DNA from 2 places in the Acidaminobacter sp. QWL-03 genome. Region 1 is predicted to be linked to the other one. Evidence: riboswitches for the same ligand, from Rfam matches in the RefSeq annotation. Region 1 holds a riboswitch; the other holds the start of a gene.
The links. Region 1 has a riboswitch for cyclic di-GMP ahead of AC4PHM_RS12035 (DUF7507 domain-containing protein). Riboswitches for the same ligand answer to the same signal wherever they lie in the genome.
Positions count from the first base shown of each region.

Region 1 (6,550 bases):
CTGGGTGTCAGACACCGAGTTTCATGGGATGCGAAACCGGGTGTCAGACACCCAGTTTCATTTCAAGAGGTTTGCCGATGGTCTGCCATAGGCAAACCTCTTGTGGTTTCTCACTGGACTAATTCGCCCTTGATAATCAGGCGCTGAGTTGCGGTCCGGATTGGGGTACAGGTCACCAGGGTAATCTCATTCTTGCTCTTGTCGCTCTTCAGCACCCAGGTGTCCTCCGGATTGACAACGAAGGATTCAGTGACTCGGTAGGTGAAGGTCTCCTGTTTCACGGTGATTTCGATCAGGTGGCCCGGGGCCAGCTCGTTGAGGCGGTTGAACATGCGGCCGTAGGTATAGCTGCGGTGGCCGGCGAGAGAATAGTTTCCAGAGCCGCCCGGGACGACGCCATTGTCAAAAGTGGCGGCAGCGTAGCGCAGGTTGTCGTTGGTCATGCCTTTCAGAACCGGCATAAGCAGATCAATGGCCGGGATTTTGATAAAGGTATCCGTCTTAGGTTTTTTGACGACGGGTTTTGGTGCCGGTTGGGTGGCCGCGGGTTGGGAAGGGGATGGAGCGGGTTCGACAGTAGCAGGAGTGTCGGTTGGAGTTTCAGTCTGACCCTCAGTCCCGGTACCGTCGTTTGTGGCAGCCTCTCGCTGTTCAGTGAGCATGGCTTCGTAGTCATCCGCATAGTCGAGATCCACGACCTGCGCATCATCAATTTCCTCCAGCGCCGAGATGTCCTCCTCAAAGGAGGACAACAGCTTATTCATTTGATAGTCATCATAAGCGCGGACCGCGGAAGGATAGAGAATAATCAGCAAGCCTGCGATGATCAGAAGCGTCGATAGTTTTTTCATGGGGGTGTCACCTCTTTTTCACTATAACGTATTAGACGTTGAAATTATAGATTTGATACCCTGTTTTAAAAAAAATATCCGGGCCACCATTTAGATGACCCGGACGGGAGGTTGAGAAAGGTTTCTCAGTCTATGGTCTTAAGGCTTTAGCCGATGGTTATTCATCAGGCCGCCCCTTGAGGACACTCTATTGCTTGTTGAACTTACTGAAAGTTAAAACTTGCGTTTCATGAACAGTCCTGCAAGAACCAGAAGTGATCCGAAGCCATAAGCGAAGTAAGGCGGAATTTCGCCGGTTTTAGGAAGTGCTGGAGGGCCTTGTGGGACTTTATCTTCGATAACTTCTTCAATGACTGGTGGAGGGCCGAGAGGTGGTTCTTGTGGAGGGATGACTTCGCGGTAGTTGCCGATGGATACTTCTGTGGTCTCATCTTGTACGACTTCTACTTCGATCATACCGTCTGCGTTGAGTGTTGGTGTTGTAATGGTGTAATCACCACGAACTTCTTTGATGAAGTAGGTGCCTTCATCGAGATTCGAGAAGACTGCGTTGCCTTGGCTGTTGGTGGTGGCGGTACCTACTAGTTTGTCATCCTCGCCAAAGAGTTGGAAGAGGATGTTGGAGAATGGAAGGTCACCAGTGTTGAAAGTTTTAGAATTGTCTACATCGAGGAATTTGAAGATTTCGATGCGGCCTGGGTCAGGGGTGCGACTTGTGGTTGTTGTGGTAGTTGATGGTGTGTAAACTCGCAAGCTAATGGTGTGATCATCTTTTATATCAGTTGTTTGATCTGAATGTGCTGTCGCCTCATTGTATACCTCTTTAGCTTTCAGATCATTTTCAGTTAGTGTATAAATACCAGTGAAAACGACTGGATCATCACCAACTTCAAGCACAACTGGGTTACCAGAAACGGTTACTTTTGGATCAGTAACATGAACATTAGTTAATTTAACATTTCCTGTGTTTGTTACTGTGAAAGTGTAGTTTATTGGTTCACCTACATTAGCATAGCCATTGTTGTTTGAGTCAACCCATGTGCCGTTTTTTACAATGGATAACGCTGCACGTTTCACAAGTGGGACTGTAACATCATCAGTCACCGGATCAGTTTGTGATGAATCTGCTGAGGCGTTATTGTAAACGTTGCCTTTTTCAATATCAGATTGCTTCAACGTGTAAGAAGCGGTAAATGTTGTCGCATCTGACTCGTTGACGTCAAGGCTGATAGGTCCGCCTATTACAGTGATACCTTCAACTAATTCGGAAACCATAACATTGGTTAGTGTTACGTTGCCTTTGTTTGTTACAGTAAAACTGAAGTTGATCATTTCGCCTGGATCAGCTTTTCCGTCCTCATTAGCGTCAACCCATGTACCTGATTTGATAAGTTCGAGAACTGGTTTTTGAGGAAGGGTTACAGTTTCTTTATCAGTGTCTGAAATAGATTCAATAGAATCCGCTGTAGCGGTGTTATCAACCTTTCCAGCATCAATGTCGGCTTGAGTGACAGCGTATTTAGCTGTGACAGTTAAAGATTCGCCTACTTGTAGTGTACTTAAAGGGAGCGTGATTGAACCGCCAAGCATTGGATCATTTAGTGTAATTCCAGTGAGCGTGACATTACCTATGTTCATGATTTCAAACACGTAGGTAATAAACTCACCAGGGTCGGCAAAATCGTCGTTTCCAGAGTTGAAAGTACCGGTTTTTGTGAGGCTAAGTTGTGGGTTCAATACCGGAGGGATGTAGTTGTAAGTGTTGGTAACAGTAGCTGATTTACTGTCACCAGCTGTAATTGTTATTTCATTTTGAGAATAGGATACATTCCAACGTGATCCTGGATCTTCTTCGGATATCACATATTTTCCTGGGAGCAGATTATCCCATGTTAACTCTTGATCATCTGCAGTAAAATCTTTTGTTAGACCATTTGGATAAGATGCACCTTCAGAGATGCCGGTTAATTTAATCTTGAACAAAAAAGTGAGGTTAGAAAGATCAGCATTTTCAATAGCTGTGATATTTTTTGTTATTTTGATTTCTCCTGTGGTAGGCGGAGTGTTCGTGATTTGAATTGTTGCTGTGTCAGATGCAGTATCATAGTTGCCATCATCATCATAGGCAATAGCTGTAGCGGTGTTGATATGATCTGCACCAGCACTGCCTAATATTAATTTGTTATTTGCAGTAAATGTGTGTGATTGACCTTCCGTCAGCCAAATTTCTTCATCACCTGTTGACCAGCTATAAATTGTACCTAATTTATCATCGTTAACAGAGGTGATTTTAACCGATTCGTCTCCATTATTTGTCACTGTGAAAGTAAAGTCAACATACTCACCGGATTCGAGAACGCTAGTACGGCTAGCAGTTTTTTCTAATGAAATGTCAGGCAGAACATCTTCAAAAGTAACAGATTCTTGATCTATCGCAATATCAAAGTTGCGATATTCATCGTATGCAGTAGCGGTTACTACGTTAATGTGATCATTGCCGAAGTTGCCTGAAATGAGCTGATCATTAAGCATAAATGTGTGGGACTCACCTTTTTCGAGCCAAATTTCATCGGCGCCTGTTGCCCATTCATATATTGTGCCCAGTTTATCATCAACAACAGTAGTGATTTTTACTTTGTTTTCGCCTGTGTTGGTGACTTGGAATGTGAAATCAACATAAGCTCCAGTCTCTGGGACTGAAGTTGGGGAAGCTGTTTTAGTGATTTCTATTTGAGGAAGGTAGATGCCGAAATAGTGACTTGGATCGGAGTCGGTAACTTGTTTGCCTGTAGTCGGATCGCCAGTTACCTTACCGATATTCACATATTGACCTGCAGTAGCTATACCTGTTGCAATACCAATCATAGATTCGCCTGGTGTGAGTGAGGTTTTTGGAAGAGTTACTTCAACTCCTTGATCATCAGTAACCTTAATGTTTTCAATAGTTACATTACCTATATTTGTCACTTCGTAGGTCCATGTAACCACATCTCCAACTGGTATCATAGGTCCAGTAGTAGTGTCTGCATCTTCTCCGTTAGTGAATTTCTCAATATCAATTGCAGGAGTCGGTTCAAAGACTCTAACACCCCATTCTTCAAAACCAGAGTCGTTTGCAAATTGTCTTCCAAACTCTGTAAATAGCACAACATATTTACCATCTTTGTTTTCAAACAATGTTTCTGGTATTAAGACTCTATAGTCTCTTTTACCACTACCTGTATTTGCTCTATAGTCCATTTTTATTGAGTTATCGCCTAGATCATAAACAATACTGGCGTCTGTGGTAAAAGTATATTCTTCATCGTCATAATTCGTGATATTTGGTACATCAGTCAACCAAACTTGAAACTTATCAAGGCTGATATACCATTCTGGACCACTCCCCGGTTCGTTAAGATCTAATTGAAACTCTCTATATAACTTCTCTTCATATACAATTAGTGGCACATTACTGAGCAAAAAAGATCTATTGAACTGTGGAGAGTTATCTTCATCAAATTGAACCTTTCTTAAGTCGCTATTATAACCCTTTTCAATACTCTTATTTGAATTAGTACGCAAAAATGAAGAAAATGTGCCACTACCTGCTGCAGCGTTTGATTGAAACATTTCCCATATTGCATTATTAATGGTTTCTGGTTTAAGTATCGGTCTATCTGTTGTTAAATCATAATTAGATAGAGCCCAGGTTGAAGGATACGCTGTAAAGGTTGGTAAAGTTAGTAGTAAAATTAGAAGTATTGACAAAAATCTACTTTTTTTACTCATTTCTCTCACCTCTCTAAATAATTTGAAATGCCTTAAATCTCTCTCTGGATGGTTCCTCTCTATATTTCCGATTGGGTCGAAGTGGAATGGTCAGTCTTCTTGAATTTCTGTAAACAAAAAGACTGCCATGACAGCAACAGGTTCGTTGTGCATAGCAGCCGGACGATCGTAGTCTATCCCTTAGACTCCTGGCTTTGCGTCCCCGTCTTTCGACGGGTTTGCCCTTGGTATGCGGTTCGGAGTAATGAATTCTGTGTTTTCAGCAGAAATTATTGTGCAACCCCCTCCTTATTTTTCTTATTAGTTCAGCCATTTAAGGTTTGATATTATATTATGTTAACCAACATAAGCATTTCCAATGGTTCCACTGATTAAATACCCTTTTCTCAAAATCTCATGCATCAAATATAAAAAATAATAAATTTAAATTTGTGTTGATAACAAAGTGCTGTGACGCTTATGAAGTTGAAAAACTATGGTATTTACTACTTTCGTCCTTGTGAATGAAAATTTTGGGGTCGTTCAGAATATTTTGAAATCTTTTTGAAACTATTTTGGGAGGATGTTACAGGACCATCGGCGGGGAGGGGGTGAAAGGAGGGGGGGTAAATCAGGTTGGAGAGGTGGATTAATGGGCAGACAAAAACCGGACCATCCAAGGACGATCCGGTTTTGGGGTTTTCTTTTCAATACTGGTATTTCAGGAATGCTCCTGCGAGGAGGAGCAGGGTGCCGAGGAGATTGAGCATGCCAATCTGTGCTTCACCGGTTGGTGGGAGTTCATTTGGCGGCTCCCAAGGGGGAGCGCCTAATGGCGGCGGATCTTCCTCAACGATTTCCGTATCAGGTGGTTCATCAGGCGGACCCAGTGGTGGATTAGGCTCCGGCGGAACGTCTTCCGTCGTAGTGTCCCTGTAGTTGCCCACGTTGAAGGTCAAGGCCTGAGTGGAGTTGATGGAGATTGGCGGGGAGAAACCATCGGCGGAAAAGGATGGGGAAGTGATGGTGTAATCGCTGACTTCCCGCAGATAGTAGGTGCCATACCTCAGGTTGGCGAAGGTGAGGTCGCCCGCGGCGCTGGACTTCTTGGTGTGCAGCAGGGTGGTCTTGTCCGCGGCGTAGAGTTCGAAGGTGATGTTTTGCATATCGAACTCGGAAGGGTCCTGGAGGTTGTTCTGATTGGTATCCAGGAACTTGTGGACGCGGATTTCACCTTTTTTATCCTGTGGGTTTGACGGTGGATCTGGGTCACCTGGTGGGTCTGGATCTGGATCACGCTTGTTGGTGACGGTGACCTCGATTGTCGTTTTCGGATTACTTTCGCTAAGTGTAATCGTCAGCGCGCCGTCGGTGGTCGTGTCGCCGGACTGGATGCTTTTCAGGGTGTAACCTTTCGGAGCATCCTCGGTGATCTTGTAGATACCAGGAGAAAGGTTGTTTAAGGTGACGGGAGTGCCGTCGCCTTTTAAGACGTGGGTGTGTGTAGAATTGTCCGGGTATTTGATCTCAATTTCAAAGGTGTCGTTGGTGCTGATGGTTTTATTATCGGTGTCGACGACTTTTTTTGTGAGGCGGAGGCTCCAGATTTTTGTGATAACCGTGGCATCTTTTTGGTTGGTGACGGTCACGTGGTGATCGAGATCATCTTCGCTAATAGTGATCTGCAGATCGTTGGTGGCGGTCAGTGTGCCGGAGGTGATGCCTTTAAGGGTGTAGTCGGTTGGAGCGGCCTCGGAAATCGTGTAGGTGCCAAGGGACAGGTCGGTGAATGGTGGGGCGGTGCCATTGCCGTTGATCATGGCCGGGGTAACAGTCTTGGTGCTGTCTGGATGTGTGATGGTGATGATGAATGGGGTGCTGTCTGTTGTGAGTGGTTCGCCCTCTGAGTTTTCAACGATTTTTTGTATAGTGATTGAGCCGGTCGGGGT
Region 1 covers NZ_CM178752.1:2,571,942-2,578,491, reverse strand. Annotated here, with positions in the region: gene AC4PHM_RS12040 (class D sortase) at 111-851, opposite strand; gene AC4PHM_RS12035 (DUF7507 domain-containing protein) at 1,065-4,622, opposite strand; cyclic di-GMP riboswitch class I at 4,773-4,855, opposite strand; gene AC4PHM_RS12030 (MSCRAMM family protein) at 5,309-6,550, opposite strand, start outside.

Region 2 (18,811 bases), 1.4 Mb from region 1:
TCGTGCATCCCAAAAATGTCAATACATAATGACGGTTGACCATGTTTATACACGATTTACTGAATCGTTTCAGTAAATCGTTTTAATAGTATTTTAAGCGGGCAGGTTCCGTTTGTCAATTGGGTTCAACAACGAAATAGAAAGTTATTAAATTGTCAATTACGAACCGCTGAATCGTTTCAGTAAATTCTTTGACACAGTCTCTCAAAACCGAGTATAATGATGTAAACCTCCAGACTTATGATTTTAAGCGCGCTGAATAAGCGCTTCGTGAGATGGACGACGAGCTGAGTATCGATGCCATCGGCATATATGCTTTACCAATTCATATTAAGCAGGTGATCCCATGAAAAAATCCACGCAAAAACGCGTGACCCTAAAGCAAGTTGCGGCCCATGCAGGCGTCTCCCTGACGACGGCTTCTATGGCCCTTAACGGAAACCCGAGCATCCCTGAAGCGACCTGCCAAAAGGTTTATAAAGCAATAGAGGAACTGGGCTACGTCTACGACCGGGGCGCGGCCAGCCTTCGCTCAAGCACTGCCGGTTCGGGCGCAATTGGCATCATAGTGACGGATCTGGTGAATCCTTTCTATACGGAACTATTGATTGGCATTCAGCAAAAACTTAACGAAACAGAGCAGACGTCACTGCTTGGAACCACCTTTGACTCCTGCGAGGTGCAGGATAGAATGATCTCCATGATGCTCGAGTACAGGATCAGCGGCTTATTGCTCTTCGCTGCGCCGGGTACCAGCAGTGAGGTGATTCAGCGCATTCAGCGTTTTGGGATTCCGGTAGTGTTGATCAATCGCTTATTCCCTGATCTGCCTTGTGATTATATTGGAGTTGATAATGTCCAGGGGGGGTACGACGCCACCAGGCAATTGCTGGCCCTAGGACACAAGCGTATTGCGTTCATAGGCGGCAACCGCCAGCTCTATACCTGGCATGGCCGCCTTCAAGGGTATCAGCAGGCGCTGAATGAATTTGGGATCGAATTCGACCCTGAACTTACTCCGGAAAGTCTGTGCAACCGGGATGAAGCGCCCAACCTGATCGAGCACCTCTTTAATCTCCAGGATCCGCCAACCGCCCTATTTTCCTACAACGATACCATAGCCATAGGCGCCATGATGGCGCTCAAAGCCAGAGGGATTATGCCCGGAAAGGATGTCGCAGTCGTAGGTTTTGACGACATTCCGGAAGGACTTTCCTTCAGCCCTTCCCTCTCCACAGTGACCGCCCACCCAAGGCTTCAGGGCGCCAAAGCAGTTGAGCTGCTGCAAAGCCGGATCTCAAATCCCGGCATACCCATCCAGAGCATTGTTATGCCCACCGAGCTGGTTCTGAGGGAATCGTCGGGGGAACACCTCAAATGAGAAACCGGGTGTCAGACACCGAGTTTCCCTGACACCCAGTTTCTCTCTTCAAATTGAAAACCGGGTGTCAGCGGCCTTTTGCCTATTGACACCCGGTTTTCTCGTCAGAAAAGGATCCGAAAACATTAAAAAGCCCCTGTGCCATACGGCACAGGGGCTTTGGTCTCAAAGACTATCTTACGATTTCGATATTCTCAGCTTGTGGACCTTTTTGACCTTGAGCAACGTCAAACGTTACTTTTTGGCCTTCTTCCAATGCTCTGAAACCAGTAGCATTGATTTGTGAGTAGTGAGCAAAGACGTCTTTGCCATTCTCATCTGTGATAAAGCCGAAGCCTTTGTCTGCGTTAAACCATTTTACTGTACCATTCATAATAGGTACCTCCTAATTTTTTAGTCTTAAACCTTGGCAATGAAAATAACATAGACTTTTAAAATCAGAGGGCCCAACTGAACGGACACCAATTCTAAAACCATTTGTCAAATCATTTGCTCTTCATTTAAGCAACAACTCATACTAACACGCAGAGACCACAATGTCAAATGTTATTTTCAATGTTTAAATCAAGGACTCCAAAGCCTTAAGGAACTGATCCATCTCTTCGTCCGTACCTATGGAAACCCGCAGATGATCGTCGATGAGCGGCTTCTTGAAATAGCGCACCAGGATTCCCATTTCCCTCAGTCCGGAAAACAGTTCTGCTGCCGCCTTGGTCTCATGGCTGATAAAGATGAAATTGGCCTTGGATGGCACCACCTCAAAACCCATTGTCTTCAGTCTGGCGACAACGCGCTCCCGTGTGTTGATAATCCGGTTTCGAGTCTCATTGAAGTAATCGTGATCCAGGATCGCAGCCTTGGCGCCTGCCATAGCAATCCGGTCCATGGTGTAGGAGTTGAAGGAGTTTTTGACCCTGTTGAGGCCGTCGATCAGCTGATCGCTGCCTATGGCGAAACCGACACGCAAGCCAGCCAGGGATCTGGATTTTGACAAGGTGTGAACCACCAGCAGATTATCGTATTTAGGCACGAGATCTACCGCAGATTCACCGCCAAAATCGATGTAGGCTTCATCCACAACGACCACAATGTCTGGATTGGAGGCGACGATCTGTTCAATTTCAGCTTTAGTTAAGGCGCGGCCGGTTGGGGCGTTGGGGTTGGGGATGAGGATCCCATCGGCACCCAAATCGCCTTTGGAAGCCAAATCCAAGTAATCATCCACTCTGACGGAAAAATCTTCAAGAAGCGGAATTTCCCTGTACTCCGTCTGGAACAGATTCGCGTAAACCGGATAAAAGCTGTAGGTAATATTCGGGAACACAATATACCGACCGGTGAAATACGCAGGAAACACAAAGGCCAGGACCTCGTCGGAACCGTTGCCCATAAAGACATTGGTCGCGGTGAGGATCGCCGACTCGCAGTCCATTAGGCTGTTGAAGTAGTCCGCAATGGTAACGCGCAGATCCGTCGACTCCGGATCCGGATACAGCCGCAGCTGATCCATGGGTACACTTCGAATAGCCGCCTCTACCTTTTCGGAAGGCGGATAAGGATTCTCGTTGGTATTCAGTTTGACATACTTTTTATCTTTCGGCTGTTCGCCGGGAATGTAGGGCTCTAGACCAAGTGCCAGCTGGCTTAAGAAATTTTTCATACAGAACCGCACCTTTTCTGTTTTTTAGCATCTTACCACGCCTTCAGTTCACTCGTCAATCGCCTTCGTCTCAACCCTGACCATGAATTCATAGCCTTGAGGGACCTCACCCGGCACATCCTGGGGTGAAAAGCTGTAAATAGCCTGTCTGCCGTGGTGCCTGACCGCCATATCCAGGTGCAGCAGCGCGATCCCAATATCGATCTGATTCATCTTGCCATAGAGAGCCCCGCGGAGCATATTGAGCCTTTCACGGCTGAGGATCAAGCCCTCAGGAGTCCCACTGACAAACCAAGGCTGGGAGTTTGAGGCGGATGGTGCCAGTCTCACCGCCTCCACCAGCGCGTCATGACCTGTCACACTCGACATTTCGTGGGGCAGCTTTCGCTTAAAATCGTCAGGCCGTTCTCTGTGAACGGGCTCATTGGGCGCGCCAAAAGCGAGCATGATGACAAAATCAAGCCCATTCTGCTGGAGTGCAACCTGCTTACTGGGTTTCGCCATCCCCAGCCAGCAGCTGCCCAGCGCTTTATGGGACAAGTACAGGTCAATTTGCTGGAGCAGATAGCCCGCATTCATAAGATAATTAGGCTTTGCCTCCGAATAGAGGCAAATATAATGTGGGGCTTTGATAGGCAGGAGATTTTTGACATCACCGGCACTCAGGTAAGTGAATTCGTACTTGATGTCATCAATCAATGGCACCGCCGACTCGGCGAAAGCTTTGACCTCCATCAGTACGGACTCTGGCAATGGGGTTAGATCAAACCTGCGTACAGATTTTCGCTTGTAAATATTTTGGTAGAGCTCCTGGTTAATCATAGTAAGCCTCCGCTTGACAATATTGTTTGTTGAATCAGTTAAATGTTGCCTGACGCTTAAGATGAAAAGCGGGATCAATAGGCCAAAGGCCGCTGACGCCCTCATCCACACACTGTTATTTACCCCAAGCTTCTTCTAGGGCCTGCAGAAACACCCGGATAGGCTGAGCGCCCGAAACGGAGATCCGGTCATCAATTAAGAAGTTCGGCACGCTTCTGATCCCAAGCTCACGGGCTCTTAGCTGATCACGGCGTACTTCTTCTCCAAACTGACCTGTGCTCAGCACCTTCTGAACCTCTTCCCCATTCAGCCCTACTTCCTCTGAAAGGGTCATCAGAACTTCATGGTCGCCTATATTGAGGCTTTCTGTGAAATGCGCCTTCATCAGTCTCTCAGTGATTTCATCCATCAGATTGACTGTTTTCGCATAATGCGTCAATCTATGGGCATCGAACGTATTGGTTTGGATTGCCTCTTCCATATGATAGTCGAGTCCCATCATTTTGGCCTGCATGGTGACATTTTCAATGTTTGCCTTCGCTGCTGCCTTTGTAATATTGTATTTCACCACGAGGTGATCTACAAGATTGATACTGACATCCCGCCTTGAGTTGGGATCCAGTTCAAAGCTTCTAAACACGACGTCAACTGCTTCCCGGTGCTCAAATTGCCTCAGGGCTTCTTCAAACCTTCTCTTACCCATATAGCAAAAAGGACATACAAAATCAGACCAAATTTCTATTTTCATTCTACGCTTGCCATCCATAATTTTACTCTCCTTCACCCTTATAATATTTCTTTGACCCTTCCAACCAGACCATTCTCAAGCATAACTTTGATGCCGTGGGGATGCGCTGGTGATTTCGTCAGGATCCGCTGGACGACCCCCTCAGTCAAAGCACCGCTGCGCTGATCCTGTTTTTGGACGATCCGCACTTTGGAACCTATTTTAATCTCGCTTTTACTATAGTTTACCATATTTAGATCACAATCCTTCTCTTCTCCAATTCTCAAGCCAATTTCACACTAAAGGAAAAATGGTGTCAATGTGAAGTCAATGACTGACTTTCACCGGCACCATTCTCAAATAGGTGGGCACTGATCCTCTTCCTGAATCATGAAGGGGCGTCAGAAGGTGTCACCCTCAAACCCCCTCCATGTCAAGAATGATGGATCTATTTCTCACGCATATACATCATGTCCAGGTTGATCCAGTAATGCATCTGATCTTCTTTGACATTGACATTGAAGTCAATATTATTAAAGACCAGCAGCACTTCAATTTCAGGGCTCTCTAACTTATGGCTCATTTCTTCAAGGGTTCCTTCATTATAAGATCGAGAACTCAGTTCGTAATTTGCTGAGATACGGTCAAAATAAGCACGCATGCTCTCTTCCAGAATAACCTGATCATTTAGCATAATTTCAAGGGTTGGCATACCGCTCATAGAGTCGACAATCCAGTTGATTTTGTAGGTTCCCCTGTCGCCTTCCACTACAGTGACTGCGCTGCCAGGTACCTTTCCTTCAACATTTTGAAGTTTGACTGCCCAGCGGTAGTCCTCAATCTCAAAGGCGCCATTCGCCAGCATGAGAGAGACCCCCATAACTTCCTGAGGCGCTTCTCCAAAGTAGTCTTCAGGATCCGGCCAGATCTGTTCGAATCCCAACTGTGTTTTAAAACTATTAGGTTGGCCAAGTTCTTTGCTGAACCACGCAGGGAGTTTCGCACTCTCTGCGTAGGCAAGGAAGGTGACCGAATCCGTAATAGCTTCCCTTACGGATCGTTCAGGCTCTTGTACCGCCGGCACCAGTGCACCGTCCCTCAGAATATTTTCTGAAACCAGCAAATTTTCCAAACGGCTGATTTGAGATCTGACAGGCAGGGAATGATAGCCCACCAGCGGTAATACAGACACCAAAGCGGCCCCTGAGACCAAAAGTGCAATCAGCACATGGGCTTTACCCTTCCTGAGAATTAAAAGCACCACCGCTGCCACAGAGACAATCCACATGAGGAGGAAAGAATACTCGACGCTTTTCATCCCAAAGCGATTCAGCTGTACAATCAGTGCCCAAGCCTCAAAGGCGAGGATCAGGAGCGCTGCAAACGGATAGAACCTGCGATAGAATTTCGCCAAATTCGACGTATTGTGGGTCACCATAATATGAAGCCAAATGCCCCCCACCGCATAACTGGTAGCAATCCCGGCAAGCCGCATGAAGGATGCCCCCTGGCCGGCTACGAGCGTCTTTCCAGTCCAAATCAACAGAACCACGGTCAGCGCCAAGGCTATTGGGATCATGATAAATTCAAACAAGACTTCAATAAACCGTGGCTGCTTCTGGAGATTTTCGCGTCTGTCGTCGACTACACCCTTCCTGAAGTCCGGAAAGTAGCCCACAAAAATGGTATAGGTCAGGAACCCTACTATTGTCCCAATATATTGATAGACCTTGCTGCTCATTTGCCTGTAAAGCAGTGCCTGGACGGCCCCGGCCACACCGGAGGTGCCAGCCATGATGACCGCGCCATAGATCAGCGCAATGAAAAACGCCTTATGCGTCATTAAAAACGCACGGGAGAAGTCCGACTGTTCCTTGGGCTTCGCCGCGAGAATAATGAAACTGAGCACGCTGACCGCTATGACCACGGAAACACGGGCAGCCGCCAAGCCGGAAACTCTGACGATCATATTTGCCCAGCGGTCCGGCTCACTGCCGCCAAAGAAATACAGCAGCAGGAACGTTACAATGACTGAAGCCACACCCAGCAGGTTCGCGATTAGAAACGCCTTGGCAGTGTTAAATTTGACCTTTGCCGCCGTTATGGCCGCAAGACTGAAGATGGCACCTACCGCAAAGGCGAGATGCAGACAGTTGAACAGGAAATTGTACGCTTCCTGTTCAGGCCAATCCAGCTGAATCCGGATCATGGTGACCACGGCGAAGCCCACGGCGCTGGCAATGGACGCTGGAAAAGTCTTGAAAGTTCCGATTGCACTTTCGAAAACTTTAGAGATTGAACGGGTAAAAGCACTCATTATAGTCACCTCCAATAAGTTTAAACCTATAAGCAAAATTGGATAAGACCGATCCACGTGACAACGTTCATTAATAATCGTTATCACTTAGTTGTTAGACTCATAATTGCTCATTTTTGTTCCTTCCAGTCCAACAGAAAACCGACCTACAAAGGTCGGTTACGCTGCCGGCTCCCCAAAGATCAAGCGTCCAAATAAGACTTTGGTTCACAGCCTCCTTATGTAACTGGCGCTTCATAGAAAGCGTGGATCTCATGATATATATACCATTTTTGATCGCCTTTAATCGTTTTCAGAGCATTTTGCCGATGGTCGCAGTTCAAACTACCCGCCAAAGCAAGTGTCACCGCTGCCGCCAGCCGGCTGTATGCTTCCCCATATCAGGCATTAATAACTTCCCTCGCGCAGCCAGTCTACCCACTTCGCCACGTCCCGCTTGCCCTGAACATAGCCCAGCAGATAGCTCGCAGCAAGTTTTTCATAGTCCGTTTCACGGTTGGAAATGGGCATCTGATCCGGATAGACCAAAAAGGCCTTGCCCTCCAACTCAAGCTCTTTAAGTTCTTCAAGGGTCCTGTTGTAAGTGGCGCAGCGGTCAAACATGGCCTCGACCACCAGCGGATACCGACGATAATAGGATTTAATCAGACCGCCAAACTTCGGCGGTTTTTTGCTGTACCCTTTTTCACGTGTCAGAATGACAAAGAACTTCTTAAAGCCATCCTGCTTCGCAATATCCAGTGCAATTCCCCCTCCGGGGCCTATGCCGCCATCCACCAAAACCTGACCGCCAAAGCGGGTCGGAGGCATAAAGATTGGTATAGACGAGGAGGCTCTGACAATTTTCATCAGGTCATGGATCTCATGAATATCCTCATTTTTAAACACCACAAATTCGCCGCTGTCTCGATCAAACGCCCCAATACGAAGTCGCGCGCTGTTTCTCTGAAAAGTCTCAAAGTCAAAAGGCAGCGCGCCGCCCCGAACGGGTGTCTGCTCATAGATATAGTCCGACCTGAAGTAACCCTCGCCTTTGAAAAAAGACTTCCAGCCGCCAAACTCCGGATCCCGCACCAGATCCACAAAGGAGCGCTTCGCACGCTCAATGTCCCTGGACAGGTAATTAACGCTGTGACTGGCACCGGCCGAGATCCCTGCAACATAGTCAAAATAAAGCTGATTTTCCAGCAAGTTGACGAGAAAACCGGCCGTATAGCTGGCCCGCATGCCTCCGCCTTCAAAAATCAACGCGGTATCTTTGATATTGCTTTCCAATTGATCTAATGGTTCTTCTTTATTGGTCATAAGTCGTCAAACTCCTTACTCAACAGCAAATGCTATGCCCAAATAAGCGCCGGTTACGGACCCCGGATTCACGGCAACCTCCAGCGGTGTTCCCGCTGCTACAACCTGACCGCCTTGTGCGCCACCCAATGGTCCAAGATCAATCACCCAATCCGAGGCACCGACCACCTGAAGATTGTGCTCGACGAGGACGACGGTATTCCCGGCCTCCACCATTCGGTTCAGGATCATCAGAAAATTCTCGACATCCAGGGGATGAAGTCCCGTTGTGGGCTCATCGATCAAATAAAGGTTGTTCTTCCCCTCACTGGAAATCAGCTCCTTGGCCAGTTTCAGCCTCTGGGCCTCGCCGCCGGAAAGGGTCGTCAAAGTTTGACCGAGCTCCAGGTAGCCAAGTCCCACGTCATCCAGCAATGTGAGAATCTTGAGCAGCTTGCCGCGGTCGTGGAACAACGCCATAGCCTCGACGACCGTCATCCTGAGCACAGCCTTGATCGAGTGTCCCTGATAGGTCACAGACAGCACTTCCTCATTGAATTGATTGCCGTCACACACCGGGCAGACCACATCAATATTTTCAAAAAACAACATGTTGCTCTCTACAAAGCCCAGTCCTTCGCAGTGCTCACACCGTCCGCCTTTGGTGTTGAATGAAAAATGTCTGGCATCCAGCCCCTGAGCCTTCGCCGCTTCGAGGGCGCCAAAGATCTTTCTGACTTCCGAATAGAGCCCGGAGTATGTCGCGACATTGGAGCGCTTCATGCGCGTCACTGGTGTCTGTTCTACAGTGATGATCTCATCAAAGACCTCTGTGCCCGCAACTTGGTTTTCATTTTGGCCGATGGTGTCACCACCTTCAGCTGAGGCAGCGATTTGAGCAACGGAACCATCGGCAGAGCCCTTGTCTTTCAACCGATCTGAAGCCCCAGCCGCCAGCACCTCAAAAATCAGCGTCGACTTCCCCGATCCGGAAACTCCGGTGACACACGTGAGACAGCCTACAGGAAAATGGACGTCCACCTGCTTTAAATTAAAACGCGTCGCATTCAGAACCGAAAAATAGCCTTTGGCCTTCCGCTTCGGCACTGTCAGAACAGGCCTCTCCCGGTTCAAATAGCGACCGGTAACCGACTTGGGCTGAGCCAGAAGCGCATCCACCGTGCCAAAACCCACAACCTCGCCGCCCAGCTTCCCTGAGCCCGGTCCAAGATCCACAATATAATCCGCCGCCCGGATCACCTCCGGGTCATGTTCAATGACCAAAACCGTATTGCCAAGGTCTCTGAGGGATTTCAGCACTCTGAGAATGCCCTCCGTATCCTTGGCGTGGAGGCCTATGGTCGGCTCGTCCATGATATAGATCAGCCCGGACATGGTAGAATCCAGCACCGCGGCCAGTTTGATCCGCTGGCCTTCACCACCGGACAAGGTCATAGTCTGACGGTCCAGGGACAGGTAGCCCAGGCCCACCTGGACAATCCGCCGAATCTTGGTTTCAAGATCCAGAAGATAGGGCTCAATCAGGGTCTTTTCTCGCTCACCCAGGCTTTCTCCAAGGCGTGAGAGCCATGCCCGCAGCGCTTCCAGGGATAGGGTGGATAGTACCGGAAGCCGGGTCTCAATGACGGTCGCGTTTCTGCTGAGAAAAGTGAGCTTCTCGCCGTGGCAAGCCTCACAGGTTTCAGAGTGGAAATAGGGATCCAGAGCCTCCGTGAGACCGCCCTTTTCGGAGAGCCGCCGCCAAAGGGTGGTCAGGACGCCTTCAAATCTGCCCTCCGTCACCTTCTTGGGCACCGGACGGTCGGGATACAGGCGCCGGACCTCGTCGCTTTCTGCCCCGTACAGCAACAGCGCCAGTTGCCCGGCGCTGAATGACCTAACGGGTTTCGCGTCCGTCGCCTCAAGGCCATAATAACTGAAGGCCTTGTTCAGGGAGGCTATTTGATATTCCTTAAAAGCGTGATCCCAAAAAACCACCGCCCCCTCTTCCAGGGAAAGCGAACGGTCGATGACCCGGTCCTCAGAAATCCGCAACACCTCGCCGAGGCCATGGCACGTTTCACAAGCCCCCTCACGGGTATTCGCCGAGAAATGAGAACGGGTCAGCTTGTCCATCTTATGACCGCACTGACTGCAGTACATGTAAATTTTGAATCCTTCCTCGATCTTGACGAATTCTTCCTTGCATTCTGACGCTTTGATCAGAGCACCGCATTTTGGGCAGGTTCTTTCGGCCAGTTTTTCGTAAACCATTCTGAGGTCAGTGTAGATGTCCGTCACCGTCCCAACCGTGGAACGGGGGTTGCGGTTGTAGGCGCTTTGCGTGATTCTGACAGCGGGGGACAGGTTTGTAATGGTGTCGACCTTGGGCTTCTGAATGCCCTGATAACCTATGGCCTCTAAATACTGTCTCTGGCATTCCTGATACAGGGTTTCAATAGCCAGCGTCGACTTCCCCGATCCGGAGAGACCCGTAAACACCACCAGCTGATTCTTTGGAATCTCAAGGCTGATATTTTTCAAATTGGCTTCCCGGGCACCCTCAATTTTAATCCAGCCGTTCATTTACAACGCCTCCTGCAAAGCCTCGTTTATTAATATCAGAGCGTTTCCACTTCCAGCTTGATGCCGTTGATTTCAACGTCTTCGTCCACTTGAATCAGCAGGCACTTGCGTCCTTGTCTGTCCACCACCTGCCGAAGCAGATCCAGATTTTCCGGACTGATGACAATGTCCGCCGTGGAAGTTGAAATCTTCATGGACTTTTTCCTGTATCCCGGCACCACGTTGGCGGGCTTGAAATGCGTCGCGTCACCGGCGATCTCGCTGGCGACCACATTAAAGCGCGACGTGTCAATGCCATTGCCTTTCAAGACCTTTTCCAGGGCAGCGAGCTCGACCACAGGCACCTCTTCCTCTGCCTGCTCCAGAATCGCCATATCCACTGTCTCATAGATGTTTTTCACGACTTCCGCCTTCGCTTTATCCCCGACCATGGCCTTGATGAGGGTGTCGAACTGCTCTTTTTCCTCTTTCGCAGTACGAGTGTAGCCCGCGTCCAGCACGAAATCGATCAGGCCTTCATTGAGCTGATCCGCCTTCGAGGTGCTGTAAATCACCTTATTGACGTCCACGGCATCGTCCGTGATCGACGGAAACATGAAACCCTCGAGGGGCACATTCAGATTCAGAACGGCATTCAGGTCGTGGTTCACCGTAAATCGCCTGTCTCTGTAATCAAAACGCACCGACTTTTCGCTGCTCTCAATCTTATTGATGCTGCACAGGATGAACTTCATCTTATAATCCGTGTCCCCTGCGCCGCTATAGTCCTCTTCGCCAAAAGGCGTGTCCTTCCTGGAGGGCTTCAGATACTCTGCCTTGATGAAATTGGCCACCAGGTCCCCGTCATAAACTGCGCTTCCCACTATTTTCTCCATGATCTGAACCGCCTTGGCCTCAAAACCTGCCATGGTATCGTCCAGCAGCATGTCATACAGAAATCTTTGCCCCAGGGACTCCGCTGCCGGAACCGGATTGAAGGGCAGATCGAAGAGCTTCACGTCCATAGCCCCCGTCAGCAGCTTTTTAAAATTCGAAAAATATAAGTCTTGCTCAGCCTCGTCACAAGCGGAAAACATTCCGGCTTCATGGTAGATGATGTCCTTGGATTCCCCCATGGCGAACACGCGGCCAAGGTGTGTTATGGTCACTTTGCCATCCTCTTTGAGCTGTCGTTTGAATGCGGCTATGTCTTTTTTGTTCATGTTGTCCCTCCACTGGATGAATCTTGCTCACCTAATAATATACCACAAAAAAAGAAATTTAGCCGATGGTGGTCAATCCCGACACCATCGGCTAAATTCTAAAATTATTCATCTGAAAACCGGTACCCCACGCCCACCTCGGTCATGATAAACCGGTGCTTGGCGGAGTCCTTCTCAATCTTGCGGCGCAAATTGGCCATAAACACGCGCACGCTCTTGGTGTCGCTCTCATTTTCATAACCCCAGATCTTTTTCACAATATAATTGTGGGTCAGTACTTTGCCGCGGTTCGCGATCAAGAGCAGCAGAAGTTTGTACTCGAGCGGGGTCAGGTGGATTTCCTGACCATCGATTAAAACAAGCCGCTTTTCGAAATCCACATGAAGGTAGTCACAGATGAACTCCGTCTCCTGGGAGGCTCCAGAGCCAGCGGACAAATACCGCTCCGCGACGCGGATGCGGGCCATGAGCTCGCCCATATGGAAAGGCTTTGAAATATAGTCGTTGGCGCCAAGGTCCAGGGCTTCGATCTTATCAAACTCCTGTCCCCGGGCGGAGACGACCAGAATAGGAATATCGGAGAATTCCCGAAGGGCTTTGATGATCTCAAGGCCGTCCTGATCCGGCAGCCCCAGGTCCAGAAGAATTAAATCCGGCCGATGAGAGGAAAACAAAAACAGCCCCTCCGCCGCCGTCGACGAGACGAACACATCATAATTACTTTTCACGAGCGAAACAGCAATAAAATTGGAAATATACTGATCGTCCTCAATAACGAGAATTTTAGTTCTATCCACCACAGATCACGCCCCCAAAGCCTGCACTTCGATATACCTTTCCCGGAATAATGTACAGCCAGTGACATTGCCTTTTATATCTACTCTTCCAGCGGCAAAGTGAACATCAGCCGCGTGCCCTTTGGCCAGTTTGCTTCCGCGCTTATAGAGCCGCCGTGGGCTTCGACTATCGCTTTACAAATGGTCAGCCCCAGGCCAATGCCGCGCTTGCCGTCCGTCACACCCTGGTCCAGCGTCACAAACTTATCAAATAATTTATCCTTGATATTGCTGTCAATGCCATTGCCTGTATCTGATACCACCACTTTGATGACCTTCCTGCCCTCAAAGACCTCCAGCGCAATCTCGCTGTCAGGGGGCGTGTGGCGAATCGCGTTTTCGAGAAGATTGATCAGCACCTGGACAATCAATTTTCCATCCATAGGTACCATGACGACCTTCTCAGGCAGGTGCACATTGAACTTGCGGCCTTTGATGTGCCGTTCCACATGGGAAATTGCCTCACTGACGACGTCATCTATAATTTCTCCGTTTTTCTTCAGGACGAGTTTTGACTCATTGATTCTGGTCATGTTGAGAATGTTCTCGACCAGGTTGGTCAGCCAGAGTATTTCCTCACTTAAATCCAAGGCCAATTTTTTTCTTTCCTCATCCGTCAGCTTTTCATAATTGTCAGCCAGCAGATTGCCGGCGCCCAGCAGGGCAGTCAGAGGACTCCTCAGATCGTGGGCGACAGACCTAAGGAGTGTTGCCCTGAGCTGCTCCCGTTCCATGGCCAGTTTGATATTTTCCTGTTCATTGTAGAGATTTTCCCTGTCCAGGGCGATCCCCAGCTGAGTCGCGACCGAACTGGCGATCAATTCGTTCTGCTTGTCCATAATCTCCTCAGCATTGAAGATTTGGATCACGCCAAGGTTGCCTGCAGCACTCTGAATGGGAAAGGTATGTGAGGGGATCCTGTATCCATTTGCTGCCTCAGGATAGATGCCTCCATTCCGGTCCAATTTTACGACGGACTCACACCCCAAAAACTCCTCTATAAAGGAAAGACTCCGCATGACAATGTTCTTTTCACCACTGACGAGCAGAAAGCCTGCTGCGATCTGGTACAGGATCATGGAGGTTCTTTCATTCTTCTCGGCAATCAAAATCTGCTTTTGAAGTCTGGTGGTCATAGTCCCAGAGACTATAGCCGTTATAAGAAAAAATACAAGTAATATAATGTCTGTGGTGTGAGTCATGACGAAGGTAAAACGCGGTTCCGTGAAAAAATAGTTAAATGCCAAAAGACTGGCAAAGGAATTGATGATGCCCCAAATAAAGCTGCTGGTCAAAGTGCTCGAGAACAGAACCCCGAGCAAATACACCATGATGATGCTTTCTTTGCTGATGCCAAGAAAGCTCATTCCCAGCGACACCAAGGTAGCGACAATAAACACCAAGAGTGTTTTCAGCGCACAGTTTAATGGTTTTTGCTGACTTGCTGCGATCATGTGATCACTCCCATGGCACTAGTATATAGGTTAATTTAAGTCTGTCCAAGCCCGTTTACAATATTCAGCAGCACCGGATCCCGGTCCCCCATCACAATCCAGTCCACACCCTGATCTTTAAAAACGCTTTGGTAGACATATTTGCTGCAGCTGGCGATTGTTTCCACACTCGGCTTTAATCTCTTGGCACGATGACACAGCAATAAATTGTCCAGATCACTGTCAGAAATGGCCACCACGTGGGTGAACGGCAGCAAATCCTGTATATTCCCATCCGTGGTCTCCACGTGGGCGATCCCCTGCTGGTCCAGCTCCTCCAGGATCGTTCGGATGGCCTCCTCATGTCCGACCTCTTCACTATAGATCAGGACGGTCGCCCGCCTGACTTTTTCCAGGTGATCGACTACGACAATGTCCTCCAGCGCGACATCCAGCCGTTTCATAACGCGATATCCAAGTACACTTAATCCCAGCATCCCTAGTGTAATGATGACATCCAGCATAAACTCACCTTCTTCTCCATGATTTCTAACTTCATCATAGATCACCCGGCATTAACATAGTGTTAAGATGCCGGGGCAGGTGTTAATTTTGTGCAAAGATCTCAAAAACAAATTGCTGCCGATGGTCACGTAAAAAACCATCGGCAAAAACTTCAAATGTTGCTTGGATTACCAAGTGAATTATGCTATAATTGATTTATAATTGTATTGAATACACATTTGTTTATTTCAGTACAGCAAATCTTACTTATGGAGGAATCTCAAAATGGCAGAAAACAAAACACTCAAAAACCTCATGGAAGCCTTCGCAGGCGAGTCCCAGGCAAACAGAAAGTACCTTTCCTACTCAAAGAAAGCGGAAGCAGACGGCAAAATCAACGCTGCTAAGCTCTTCAAAGCCGCTTCCGACGCTGAAACCCTTCATGCTCTCAAGCATTTTGAGGTCGCAGGCAAAATCGGAACAACTGTCGACAACCTGAAGGATGCCGTCGCCGGAGAAACCCATGAGTATCAAAATATGTATCCTGATTTCATCAAGGAAGCTGAGGCTGAAGGCAACAAGGCAGCGCTCCTCTCCTTTATGTATGCCATGAAGGCGGAAGAAGTCCATGCCAGACTCTATCAGGAAGCCCTCGAAAATCTCGATGAGGCAGAAGAGATCTTCTACTATCTCTGCCCAATCTGCGGCAACATTGAAAAGTTCGTACCTGAAAAATGCAGCATTTGCGGCGTTCCAGGGGCGAAATTCATTAAGTACTAAGAATTTCAACACTTACTAAGCAGAAAGTGGATTAGGTTGTACACAATCTAAATCGTTTTTAGTTACACGTGAGCCGAAGGTTGTTGTATACACGACCTTCGGCTCTTTTATTATCTCTATTCGTCTGCGCCACCAAACCCTCGAATCGCTTCCAGAAATAGGTGGCCGTAGGTTTCGAACCACTAGCGTTGCATTAAAATCTTGAACATTTAATTCCAAATATGGGATAAATAACTTTATGTGAATGTAAAAAAACCTTATAATAGAAATGTACAGGCGTTGCACCGCCTTGTCTGTGACCTCGTACAAATCTAATATAAGGAATGAACTTATCATAGATTATACTACGAAAACCACCATTTTTGAATTGTTTGAAGTGATAAATTCTAGTGAAGTGCGAAAGATTTTTAAGAAGCACAAGTGCAATCGTTATGCAAAGAAGCTTAAAGCGCATCAACTCATCGTTTTGCTTATTCTCGCTCAGCAAAATCAATGTACCGGAACCCGAACCGTTCAAACCAGCTTTGAGTTCAATCGCAAACTCAGACGATATCTGAAACTTGATTCGATAAGCCATACTCAAGTCTTCAGAAGGCTTCAGAGCTTTCCAATCGCTGCTATTGAAGAAGTTTTCAATGTAGTGGTGAAGCGACTTGGCAGCAAGTATCGTCAGAAAATTTCAAAGTCACTTCACGGATTGAATCTCATTGATGCAAGTACAATCACCAAGTCATTAAAAGGCATGGAATGGGCCAAGTTCAGGAAAAGTAAAGCAGGGATCAAACTTCATTTGTCTTTGATGTACCATGATGAAATAGCCTATCCCAACAATGTCTTTGTCTCCAAGGCTAAAGAACACGATGTTGCCTATCTGAAAGATCTAGTCGTCGTCAGTAAAGACACCATCAATGTTTTTGACCGCGGATACGTGGATTATCAAGCCTTTGATCAATTTTCTGATGTGGGGGTTTTATTTGTAACACGCCTAAGGGAAAACGCAGCCACGTGGGTGATCAAACGTTATGAGGTGGATGAAAAGTCAAAGGTTGTTTATCACGATCTTGTGACCGTAGGGTGTGGAGCAAAAAAAACCAAGAATGCTTTTCGTTACATCCAACTTCGTGATGATGACGGAAACCAAGTTCACTTCATCACAAACGTGATGGACAAGACACCGGAGGAGATCGGGGACATCTACAAATTACGATGGCAAATAGAGCTATTTTTCAAATGGATCAAGCAAAATCTGAAGATAAAACACTTTTATGCGACTTCAGAGCAGGCTGTCACTGTACAAATTTTCATAGCTTTGATCGCTTACTGCCTGTTTCGTTTAATCTCGGCCAAAGTTGACCCTAGAGTCTCATTAAGAAAGATTAAAAGCGCGGCAATGTCAGCGCTATTTGATCCATTCCGAGACGTTGTTGAGCAAATGATGCGAATAAGCCCTCACTAAAGTTGTAAAACGATTGTTATAATATGGAAAAAAATCACTGTACAATGGGGTCACCTTGTTAAGGTGTTCGTCATTTCAACAGGAGACTGAAATTAATTTCCTGTATACAGGCAATATGGTATTTAATGGGCGATTCGTCATTTTGACATCAATTCTATTAACTTAATGCAACGCTAGTGACTTTTTATTTATCGTTATTAATTCAGCGGACTATGCGTAAATAAATAAAAGCCTTGCATCTCACGCCGCTTATGCTATACTAAGTTGAACGCTTGCCCAGCGTGGCTGATCTCCTTTGGAGGTCAGCCGTTTTTAATTTTTGCATATTTTTGTTTGGTGACGCGGACAGTTATCACTTTGGGGACGCGGACAGCTTTCAACTTGGGGACGGGGGTGCGGACAAAAACCTGGACTATGAAAAAGTCAGGAGTTGTCCGTATGTATTCGTTGGAAGTTAGGAAAAAAGTAATCGAGTTATACATCAAGTACGACAAGTCTGCGGCCGCTGTATCAAATGAGCTCGGTTTTCCATCGTGTAGAGTCATCCGGAGATGGTACAAAGACTATCTAAGGGGTCAATCAATCGGAGACGAATGGGGGAGGAAACCTAGAAAGGTCAAGTATTCAGTAGAGCAAATGGAAGTAGCCGTTAATCATTACCTGGCGCACGGGAGAAATCTTTCAAGAACAGTAAGAGCTTTAGGCTATCCATCCACGGGCAAATTAAGACTCTGGTGTGATGAATTGAATCCAAATGATCGCAAAATGCACGTCAGTAGTATACAATGCACTCAAGCGCAGAAAAAGGAAGCCGTCGTAGAACCCGACACGCCGTGTGTCAGGGCGACGGATCTCGGAGATAAGCACAGTGTCGGCCGAAGAACTAATTATAAACACAACGGTGTTCTGCTCGCTAAGGAGTATCCAATAATCATGTTGAAAGTTGATGATAAACTCCATGAAGGCAAGCCCCCTGAAGGAACAGAGGCTCTCTTGGTTGAAATCGAATTGCTAAAAAAACAAATCAGGAAATTGGAAATTGAAAAAGAACTCATGGGAGAACTCTCAATAATTCTAAAAAAGAACCCGGGCGTCGATCCGAAGAAATTGACAAACAAAGTGAGAGCAACATTGATCGACGCCCTAAGAAATAAATATACCCTTAAGGAATTATTGAAATATGTTGATATACCAAAAAGCAGTTATCATTATCATCATCAGATTGCATTGATGCCTGAGAAATACGAGAATATCAAGCTTCGAATTATTGATCTTTTTAAAGAAAACCACGGAAGATTTGGATATCGACGGATTAACGAACTCCTTCAGCAGGAAGGCATTCGTGTTTCGGAGAAGATTGTGAGACGTATCATGTCAACATTAAAACTTGTTGTTTTCGGGAAAAAGAAGCGAAAGTACAGTTCCTATTTAGGTGAGATAGCACCTGCAGCAGACAACCTGATTAATCGGGATTTCCATGCGGACGCACCAAATACAAAATGGCTTACGGATATAACCGAGTTTTCAATCCCCGCCGGTAAGATATACCTATCCCCAATAGTAGACTGCTATGACGGTTATATAACGAGCTGGTCAATTGGAACAAGACCCGACGCAGCTCTGGTTAACAGTATGCTTGATCGCGCCATAGACAAGCTACAAGAGGATCAGCGTCCAATTGTCCATTCGGATAGAGGATGCCACTACCGTTGGCCAGGGTGGCTATCCAGAATGGACAATGCAGGCCTGGTGAGATCAATGTCAAAGAAAGGCTGTTCACCTGATAACTCTGCCTGCGAGGGCTTCTTCGGCAGACTCAAGGT
Region 2 covers NZ_CM178752.1:320,927-339,737, reverse strand. Annotated here, with positions in the region: gene AC4PHM_RS01470 (LacI family DNA-binding transcriptional regulator) at 347-1,381, shown strand; gene AC4PHM_RS01465 (cold-shock protein) at 1,554-1,757, opposite strand; gene hisC (histidinol-phosphate transaminase) at 1,941-3,041, opposite strand; gene AC4PHM_RS01455 (nitroreductase family protein) at 3,090-3,863, opposite strand; gene AC4PHM_RS01450 (DsbA family oxidoreductase) at 3,979-4,629, opposite strand; gene AC4PHM_RS01445 (YwbE family protein) at 4,650-4,841, opposite strand; gene AC4PHM_RS01440 (hypothetical protein) at 5,039-6,907, opposite strand; cyclic di-GMP riboswitch class II at 7,053-7,134, opposite strand; gene AC4PHM_RS01435 (patatin-like phospholipase family protein) at 7,295-8,212, opposite strand; gene AC4PHM_RS01430 (ATP-binding cassette domain-containing protein) at 8,228-10,777, opposite strand; gene AC4PHM_RS01425 (DUF4317 family protein) at 10,813-11,979, opposite strand; gene AC4PHM_RS01420 (response regulator) at 12,084-12,776, opposite strand; gene AC4PHM_RS01415 (sensor histidine kinase) at 12,857-14,269, opposite strand; gene AC4PHM_RS01410 (NAD-binding protein) at 14,305-14,772, opposite strand; gene AC4PHM_RS01405 (rubrerythrin family protein) at 15,038-15,532, shown strand; gene AC4PHM_RS01400 (IS4 family transposase) at 15,909-16,988, shown strand; gene AC4PHM_RS01395 (IS3 family transposase) at 17,427-18,811, shown strand, end outside.
Region 2: another riboswitch for cyclic di-GMP. It lies ahead of AC4PHM_RS01440 (hypothetical protein); the one in region 1 lies ahead of AC4PHM_RS12035 (DUF7507 domain-containing protein).